Regions from separate parts of the Eggerthella sp. AM16-19 genome, predicted to be linked through region 2. Evidence: predicted binding sites of a transcription regulator. Region 2 holds the regulator's gene; each other region holds the start of a gene.

Region 1 (3,261 bases), on a different contig from region 2:
GCAACCCGTTATTTACCTAAACGTTTCAAGGCGTATTTTATCAACGCGTTTTCATCCGCGTCTTCGGGAGCGCCCTTTAACGCAACTTCTGCCTCTGCAGACGCGAAGCCCAACGCCAGCAACGCCTCACGAGCGCCCTTAAGCCGTTCGGCCGCAGCTACAACCGCCGAAGAGGGCGCGCCCGAGACATCGAACAAGCTTGCCAGCCCCTGATCGAACGAGCCTTTCAGCTCCAAGATGATGCGCGACGCCGTCTTCTTACCCACTCCCGGTATCTTCTGCACCGCAGCCACGTCCTGCGCCTGCACTGCCGCCACCAAAGCTTCGGGCGTGAACGAGGAAAGCGCCGCCAGCGCAACCTTCGGTCCCACGCCGCTGACTCCGATCAGACGCTCGAAAAGCGCTTTCTCCTCAAGCGTTAAAAAGCCGTACAATGCTATGCCGTTATCGGACACCTGCAGATACGTGTGCACCTGAACAGGTTCGCCCACTGCCGGCAGTTTCGAAAGCGCACCTTGCGACATGCCAACGGCATAGCCGACGCCCTGCACGTCGATATACGCGCATGCGGCGGTCTTGCCCGCCAGCGCACCCTTCAGAAACGCGATCATCGCGCACCCTCCTCCAAGATCTTGCGCGTCGCCGCGCCGGAGGCGCCGCCTGTTCCCGCGCCCGCCATCACGCGGCCACGCGACTCAAGCTTCGCCAACGCGCTGGCGCCGCCGACTCCCCCGTACCCTTCGTGAGTGGTATAGCAGATTGCAGCCGCAAGCGCGTCCGAAGCATGGTCCGGCTTCGGTTCCACCTGCAGATTCAGCAGCTTCTTCACCATATATTGCACCTGCGCCTTATCGGCCGAGCCGGTGCCCACCACGGCCATCTTGATCTGCCGCGGCGTGAATTCGCCGACCGAAAGCCCATGCTGGGCGCATGCCACCAAAGCAGCGCCTCGCGCCTGCCCCGTGGCGAAGGCGGCCGTGATATTCTGACCGAACCACACGGTCTCGATTCCCAGGCACACAGGTTCGAACTGGCTAATCACCGCCGAAATCTGCTCGTGGATCTTCGCCAAACGCTGCGACAGCTCAACGCCTGCAGGCGTGGATACGCACCCGTACGCCACGCATTCCATACGCGGGCCATACTGCCGCACCACGCCCCATCCCGTGTTCGCCAAGCCTGGGTCTATCCCCAAGATCGTTCGAGGTTCCGTCATCCGCCTGCCTTATCCGTTCAAACATTTGTTCGTGGATATACTACCACACGGATGTTCGTACTCCATCAACGATTTTCCCATGGTTGCTTCTTTCCAAAACCGCCCGGCCAACACAGGGGCCCAGCGCGAAAAAAGGCCTCCCTATCGGGAGGCCTTCCGTTCGCAAAGGATATCCTACACGTTTACTCGTCCAGAGCAGCGGCGATTTCCTCGGTGATGTCCATGGTGTGGTACACGTTCTGCAGGTCCTCAAGCTCTTCCAGCTTGTCAACCAGGCGCATAACCTTCTTAGCGTCGTTGGCGGTGACGGTTGCGGGCGTGGTGGCCTCCATGGTCATCTCGGCGCCCTTGACCTGCACTCCCTGCTCTTCCAAGGCCTTCTTCACGGCCATAAGGTCGGACGGCTGGGTGTAGACGATCCACTCCTCGTCGGCGTCCTCGTAGTCGTCGCCGCCGGCCTCGATGACGGCCATCTCGAACTCTTCCTCATCGGCAGCGGCGCCGTTGGGGCCCATGGGGTGCTTCTTGTCGCCCGTCTCGATCTCCTTGGAGACCATGATCTGGCCCTTGCGCTCGAACATGTAGGAAACGGAACCAGAGGTGCCCAGGTTGCCGCCCGCATGGGCGAATGCGGCGCGCACGTCGGCAGCGGTGCGGTTGCGGTTGTCGGTCAGCGCCTCGCAGAGGATGGCCACGCCGCAGGGGCCGTAGCCCTCGTACACGACGGTCTCGTAGTTCGCGGCGTCCTTGCCGGAACCGAAGGCCTTGTCGATGGCGGTCTTGATCTTGTCCTTGGGCAGAGAGTAGCCCTTGGCCTTCTCGATTGCGGCGGCCAGCGATGCGTTGTTGTCGGGGTTCGGGTCGCCACCCTCCTTGGCAGCAACGGTGATGTTGCGCGACAGCTTGGAGAACAACGCGGAGCGCTTAGCGTCCTGCGCAGCCTTGCGATGTTTCGTGGTTGCCCACTTAGAATGCCCTGACATAGCACGTCCCTTCGAATTACAGCAAATACCAGCTGATAATTCTAGCACCCTTGTCAACTATCCCGCTTCACCCGCCCAACCCTTCATAGGTATTGCAGACGCGGAATGCGGGAAGACCAGGCGAAACTGTCACGTCCAGCAGGCTCGGTACCCGAAAACGAACCCGAAAATCGTGACAAAGTCGATATCTTGTCGATTTTTTCCAACACCTTGTTGGGTAAACTACCATGAAAACCGAACGACACACATTCGCGACGCGCTCCTCGCGCCACCTTGCACTACCTGAGGAACAACGATGGGAAACGTATCCGCTGTCGACGTCGGAATCGACGTCGGCTCGACAACAACGAAGATCTGCGCGCTCGACGCGCGCTCGCGCAACCTGCTGCACACGTCGTACGAGCGGCACGGCGCGCGCCAGGCCGAAAGCGTCCGCGCGGCGCTCAACTCGCTCGCGCGGCTATTCCCGCGGGCCGGCATCAGGCTTGCGCTCACCGGCTCCGGCGCGGCGCCCATCGCCGACAAGCTCGGCGTGCCGTTCGTGCAGGAGGTCGTCGCCAACGCCTGCGCCGTCCAGGCGCTCTACCCGCGTACGCGCTGCGCTATCGAGCTTGGCGGCCAGGACGCCAAGATGATCTTCTTCCGCGCCAACGAAACCACCGGCGCGCTCGACGTTGCCGATATGCGCATGAACGGCAGCTGCGCGGGCGGCACGGGCGCGTTCATCGACGAAATCGCTTCAGTGCTCAACCTGCCCATCGAGCAGTTCGATGCCGCCGCCTGCCGCGGACGCACGGTCTACGACATCTCCGGTCGCTGCGGCGTATACGCCAAAACCGACATCCAGCCCCTGCTCAACCAGGGGGCATCCCGCGACGACCTGGCCTTGTCCGCCTTCCACGCCATCGCCAAGCAAACGCTCGGCGGCCTGGCGCAAGGCATCGACGTGTGCCCGCCCATCATCTTCGAAGGCGGCCCGCTCACGTTCAATCCCGCGCTGATAAGCGTTTTCAAGGAGCGACTCAACCTCGGCGACGACCAGGCCATCGTCCCCGAGCACCC
Region 2 (3,261 bases):
TTCCGCGAGCTATGGATGCGGTATCGTTACTCTTTTGAGCAATTGAGTGTAATTTGCGATAAGCCAAAAACGCGCAAATCGCACCGATAGTTCCTAGCAGCATTCCACCTACAAATAGGGACAACGGGCCCGCGATAAATGCAAACGTCGTTTGAGAGCGCGCTGTCTTAAGCGTCTGTTCGTCTAAGGCATTCGGCCTGAACTGATTGTTTCCATCATTGGGATTAGGTTGTGTTTCCGGTTTGCCATGAGGCTCATGATTTTCATCAAGGTATGGACTGGGACGATTGTTTTGTTGATCGGCCACGTTAACTCCTAATTGCGGATTCCACTGCTGCCGAAACCCGATTCTCCTCGTTGCGATTCCGTCAATTCCTCGACCTGCTCGAAGTTGATCGTAGGGATCGGCATGACAATGAGCTGTGCAATGCGGTCACCGATTTCGATGGTAAATGAATCGTTGGGATCGGTGTTCAGCAAAATTACCTTCAGCTCACCACGATAATTGCTATCGATAAGACCAGGTGCGTTGACGATAGAAATGCCGTGCTTCGCAGCTAAGCCGCTGCGAGGTAATACAAAACCTGCATACCCTTCAGGTAGCGCGATTGCGAGTCCTGTGGCGACCATAGCGCGTTCATGCGGTTTCAACACAATACGCTCGACGGATCTCAAGTCTACTCCCGCATCACCGTTATATGCCGTGTGAGGGATTTGAGCATCGCGTGAGAGCATTTTAATAGGGACGCGCACGTTGTCCATAGCTACTTCAACCCCTCAAGAGCCGCAGCAAATTCCTCTACGTTTTGAAAATCTTTGTATACGCTTGCAAATCGCACGTAGGCTACATCGTCAAGCTTCGCCAATCGCACCAAAGCCATGTCACCAAGCTCTTTAGAGCCAATTTCGCTTTTAGATGCATTGCGTAGCTCGGCTTCTATGCTATCAATCAATGCGCCCAACTGCTCAGGAGCTATCGGCCGCTTAGCGCACGCAATGAGGAGACCCCTCATGAGCTTTTGTCTGTCATAAGCTTCGGATGAACCATCGGATTTGATGATGATGAGCGGATTGTCGCCTAAGCGCTCATACGTAGTGAACCTTCGACCGCATTGGAGGCATTCCCGCCTGCGGCGGATGCTGCTACCATCATCAGACGGACGGGAATCAACTACTTTGGATTCTAAGTTTCCGCATGCCGGGCATTTCATACAATCGCACTCCTTCGTTCGATGATATGTAGCCTAACATACAAGATATAGCGGTTTATACATTGTTACAAAAGAGTGCACCAAATCGTGACACAAGATATTGCCCTTAGCGGAAGTGCGGATCGGCAATGATTCATAAAATTCCAGCGATGATGGTAAGCAACGCGAACAAGGTGATTGCGCCGGCGGTTTGAGTTGGAGTTGCGCGAGGTCCAGCTTGATATGGCTGACGGAAGTCGCCACTTTGCCTTATGAGTGCGTTACTGCGTCGAGACTCGCCGGCAGGATGACAGGATGATGTATCGTCAATCTGCCGGGCGCTATACTCAGATCCGGGAAATTGAATGATATGCGCAGATGAAACGCGTGCATCTAGCTTTAGCGCCGCTGTGCCGCTAACTGCCGAACGAGAATCACGGTGTTGCATATTTCCTCCCCTTTGCTCTTGCGTAGAACCTTTGTTCGCATATATAATAGAGCGAACAAAGGTTCATGTCAACAGAAAAACAAACGGATGTTCGTTATAGTTCACCTCGAAAGGACAGCCCATGACCGACAAGATCACTAAGCGCCAGCAGGCGGTGCTCGACGTCATCGAGCAATGCATCCGCGAAAAGGGCTTTGGTCCCACTGTTCGCGAGGTGTGTCAGGCTTTGGGGCTCTCCTCTCCTTCCACCGTGCATGTTCATTTGAAGGCGCTTGAGGAGAAGGGCCTTATCAAGCGCGATGCGCTGAAATCGCGGTCGATAGCGCTTACCTACCCGCTTGACCATACCGAAGATGCTACGAATATCGTTCACGCTCAGTTTGACGATATCGTGTCCGTGCCATTGGTCGGAGACGTTGCGGCCGGAGTTCCCATCCTTGCCGAGCAGAACATCACCAACACTATGTCGTTGCCTATCGAAATCGTTGGCGATGCACCTTCTTTCATGCTGTCTGTGCATGGGGAAAGCATGATTGAGGCGGGTATCAACGACGGCGATTACGTCGTGGTCAAAGAGCAGCCGGTTGCAAACAATGGGGACATCGTTGTTGCCATCATCGACGATGGGGCTACGGTTAAGCGCTTCTACAGAGAGCAAGATCATATTCGACTGCAGCCGGAAAACTCTTCCATGGACCCCATCATCACCACTGATTGTTCCATTGCCGGCAAGGTAGTTGCCGTGTTCCGCCGTTTATAGTGAAACTCTACGGGCATAGCTACTCAAGCTAGAGCACGTGATCTGTGATTGAGCTAGCCATTCAAGTTGTAATGCTCGCAATATGAACTTGTTCAGGCACCTTTTCTCGTGCAATCTGATAGTGTCGGAACAGTTGGTACAAGCCGCTCTGATGACGCGGAAGATTGTGTATGCGATATAGCTACATGGGGCATGTGTATTTGGGTCGCCGATATCGTACGAACCGCTATGAGGGTTGAATAATGCCCGCATAAAACCTAAATACGGCCCGAATGCAGCATGCGCGCATTCGGACCGTTGGCTACCCGGGCACGAAGATGTCCGCCTGAAATTGCAAAACATCTTTTCTGCTGTGGCTAAAACTTGTGGTTTGTCGATTTATTGCTTGGCATCGCTCAAGGATCTGAACTCATCTACATATGCTTTTGGCACTAACATAGTCAGATGAGTCCCAGTTTCGATGTGCTCTTCGGTCAAGATCCTGCAACGCTCGTGAGCCTTCGATACTAAATCACCGCGTTGGTACGGAACGACTACATCAAGGTGCGTATCTTGAGCGGATGCTACATGAGCGATCCTGTCGACAAGCTGATCTATTCCCTCCCCTGTTTCCGCTGATACGAGCAGCGCATCATAGCGATTGGCCAATGCTTCCTGTTGCTCGATCGTCAGTAAATCGCATTTGTTGAAAACCAGCACCCTGGGTAAGGTTTGGGCATTGATCTGCTCTAAGACTTCTTCAACTGCCACTATCTGTTCTTCAAATTCGTCAGAAGAGGCATCAACCACATGCAATATCAAATCCGAGCCGGTGATTTCATCTAGTGTAGATTTAAATGCTTCAACCAAGGTGGTCGGTAGCT
Region 3 (3,261 bases), on a different contig from region 2:
CATGCACAAGGATGAGGAAACCGGGCTGGTGCTGGTTGACCAGGATCGCTGCATCGCATGCGGCTATTGCACCTGGACCTGCCCGTACGGCGCCCCGTCCATGGACGACGCGCACCACGTCATGAGCAAGTGCACGTTCTGCAAGGACCGCATCGCCGAGGGCCAAAAGCCGTTCTGCGCCGAAGCCTGTCCGGCCAACGCGCGCGTGTTCGGCGACCTGAACGACCCGGAAAGCGAGCCGAGCCGTTTGCTGCAGCAGAAAAAGGGCGTTCAGTACCTTCCTGAAATGGGTACGAACCCGTCGGTCTATTACGTGTAAGGCGGTTGGTGAACATGATTTTGCATGTGCTTCCTTTGTTGGTGTTCACGACGTTCGCCGGTTTTGCGGCGGGCGCGTACGCGGTCGACGCGGTGTGCGGCAACGGCCGCGAGGCGAAGACCCCCTGGCTGTTCCCGCTCGTGTGCGTCGTGCTGCTGGGCATCGGCCTGTGCGGCACGCTGGCGCACCTGGGCCAGCCGCTGCGCTTCATGAACGGCATGGCGAACCCCGCGTCGGGCATTTCGCAGGAGTCCTACTGGGCCATTGCGCTGGGTATCGTTATCGTGGTTGACCTGGTGCTTTCCTGGCGCGGCAAGACTGTGCGCGCGGTGCGTTGGGTTGGCGGCGCGGTTGCCGTGGGCTTCATGGTGGTGACCGGCTTGGCGTACTTCGACTGCCTGGGCCTGGTGGCTTGGCGCGGCGCGGCGACGCTGCCGGTGTTCATCCTGGGCGACGTGGCGCTGGGCGCTGGTCTGTGCGCCGTTCTGGCGAAGGCGGACGACTGGGCGGCAAGCCTGCTTTGCCCGGCGACGGTCGCAGCGCAGGCTGCATGGGGCGTGGCCATCGTGGCATTCGGCCTGTACCTGCAGCGCAGCGGCCTTGACGCAACGGCCCTGTTGGCAGTGGCTTTCGTGCTGGGCCCTGTGTGCGCTTCCGTGGTTGCGGCCGCGGCGCGCTGCGGCAAGCTTGCGGGCAAGACGGCGGGCGTGGTCGTGCTCGTCTTGGCGTTCGCGAGCGTCGTGGTCGCCCGTTACGTGTTCTTCGCGATAGGCGTGGGCGCGTAAGGCCGACCGCTTTCGGCTGACGCTTCTCGATTCCTCCTTGTAAACCCGGTGGGCGGCTTGTGCTGCTCGCCGGGTTTCTTGCGTTGCGGGGACGTTGCGCGCGGCTACGAGGCCGTTCGGCCAGCCGTCTCGATAGGCTGCACACTGCGCTACAGCCGTTCGCCGACCGTTTGCCGGCAATATTTCGCGGCTGTTAATTCGCGGAAAAAGGGGGTTGCGTCCTTCGACGGCATCCCCTATAGTTCGTACCACAACTTAATACCTTGAAACCGTTGAGGCGAAAGTCAAGCCATCATAAGCGCTCACAGAGAGCGGGTGTTGCTGGGAATCCCGCAGAAATGCTGGGTGGTAAATGGTTCGCCGAGGGAAAGGGGAAAGGTTGCCGGTTGCTGCGTTACCACGTGGCGGTCGACAGCCGAGTATCTGGACCGTGAGCCTGCGTTAAGGGCAGAACATGTGTTGGCATGTTCGTGAGAGGGCTCCTTCGGGGGTCAAGTAAAGGTGGCACCGCAGATGTTACGTCTGTCCTTTATCTCAAAGGACAGACGTTTTTTATTTTGCGGGTTATTCGGGCCGCGGGGTGCGGCGAGTCGCCATAGCTGCAAACTGGCCTTTGCTTGAAACCTGTAAGCCGATGATTCCTCATTCGCGTTCGTTGCCGGCAGACCGAAAGCCCGGGGACGGGCGATGACCGGCGGAAACCCCGCCAAGAAAGGAATGAGGATTATGACTCAAAACGTTGCAGCCCAGAAGCGTACGGTGGCAACCTCTGCGAAGAAGGAGGGCTTGTCCGTACAAGATCTTATCCTGGTGGCAGTGCTCATCGCTGCCGGCGCCGTCCTTAAGCTGACCGTTTCCAGCTTCCTCAGCTTTGCGGGCATGAAGCCCAATTTCATGATCGCCATGTACTGCCTGGCAATCATCCTCACGCGACCGAAAGTGTATCAATCCGTGGTGATCGGCCTGTTGGTGGGCCTGGTCAGCCAGCTGCCCATGTTGAACGCCACGCCGTTGGTGAACATCGCCTCCGAGATGCTGGGCGCTTTGGCGTGCGGCTTGCTGGTTACCGCGCTTGCGAAGGTGGCCGCCGACGATAAGGGTTTCCAGGACGTCGTTGCTCCCGTGATCACCACGTTCCTGTCCACCATCGTCTCCGGTTACACGTTCGCCATGATCGTGGGCGTCGCCGTTGCGCATCTTGAGCCGTTGGCCGTGTTCGGCGTATATGCCGTGATGGTGCTCGGCACGGCAACCATGAATGCCGTGCTGGCGGCCATCCTGACCCCGGTTCTGCGCGCCGTCCTGAAGCGCTAGTTGTTTCGTTTGCCTGCCGGCAAACGAATCGGCTCGACGCTGTGGCCGCCTGTGGCACCTTGCCTTCGGCTTCATCTGCGCGGGCACGGCCCGAAGGCCAATGCCCGCTAGATTCAGTCGAATTCAAGGCACCACAGGCGCCCTCGCTGACTTTGCTTGACCTCTGGCTTGAGATTTTACTTGCGAGTTCCCGCTTCCCACCTGTTCGCTTTCTGCTTGAAAGGGTTTCCCATGATCGAGGTTTCGAACTTGTCGTTTCGCTATCGAGAGGGGGCCGAGCCTATCCTGCACGGCATCGACCTTGCCATCCCCGAAGGCTCGTTCGTGGGAATCACCGGCGCCGCGGGCAGCGGAAAGTCCACGCTCACGTATGCGTTCAACGGCATCATCCCGCACTGCTATCCCGGTGATTTCTACGGCAGCGTGACCATTGACGGGTTGGATACGTGCGAAGCGTCGTTGACCGACATCAGCCGCCTGGTCGGTAGCGTGTGCCAGGACATCGACTCGCAGATGGTGTCGTCGGTGGTCGAGGACGAGGTGCTATACGGCCTTGAGAACTTCGGCGTGCCGAAAGACCAGGTGGAAGGCCGTATCAGCGAGGCGCTGGAGGCCATGGGAATCTCCGATCTGCGCCATCGCGGTATCGCCGAGCTTTCCGGCGGCCAGAAGCAGAAGGTGGCGGTGGCGTCGGTCATCGCGCTGAAGCCGCGCGTGCTGGTGCTCGATGAGCCGACGGCCGAGCTGGACCCGGCATCGTCGCTGGCGGTGTTCGAACTGCTGGCGCGCTACGCCCGGGAAAACGGCACCACGGTCATCGTAGTGGAGCAGAAGATCGCGCTG

What was found. The regulator LexA, encoded in region 2, represses DNA repair genes until DNA is damaged. The targets are predictions, from matches to a motif close to CNAACANNTGTTNG.
Region 1: the regulator LexA is predicted to act here: its motif matches at 1,235-1,248, upstream of ruvC (crossover junction endodeoxyribonuclease RuvC).
Region 3: the regulator LexA is predicted to act here: its motif matches at 1,554-1,567, upstream of DW178_RS03665 (tryptophan transporter).

The regions. Positions count from the first base shown of each region.
Region 1 is NZ_QUCY01000015.1:16,872-20,132, reverse strand. Features, by position in the region: gene ruvA (Holliday junction branch migration protein RuvA) at 9-611, opposite strand; gene ruvC (crossover junction endodeoxyribonuclease RuvC) at 608-1,216, opposite strand; gene DW178_RS07015 (YebC/PmpR family DNA-binding transcriptional regulator) at 1,399-2,199, opposite strand; gene DW178_RS07010 (acyl-CoA dehydratase activase) at 2,495-3,261, shown strand, end outside.
Region 2 is NZ_QUCY01000001.1:164,505-167,765, reverse strand. Features, by position in the region: gene DW178_RS11095 (hypothetical protein) at 1-307, opposite strand, end outside; gene dut (dUTP diphosphatase) at 316-762, opposite strand; gene nrdR (transcriptional regulator NrdR) at 765-1,211, opposite strand; gene lexA (transcriptional repressor LexA) at 1,760-2,398, shown strand; gene hflX (GTPase HflX) at 2,777-3,261, opposite strand, start outside.
Region 3 is NZ_QUCY01000006.1:49,008-52,268, reverse strand. Features, by position in the region: gene DW178_RS03675 (4Fe-4S dicluster domain-containing protein) at 1-319, shown strand, start outside; gene DW178_RS03670 (DmsC/YnfH family molybdoenzyme membrane anchor subunit) at 334-1,104, shown strand; gene DW178_RS03665 (tryptophan transporter) at 1,831-2,418, shown strand; gene DW178_RS03660 (energy-coupling factor ABC transporter ATP-binding protein) at 2,650-3,261, shown strand, end outside.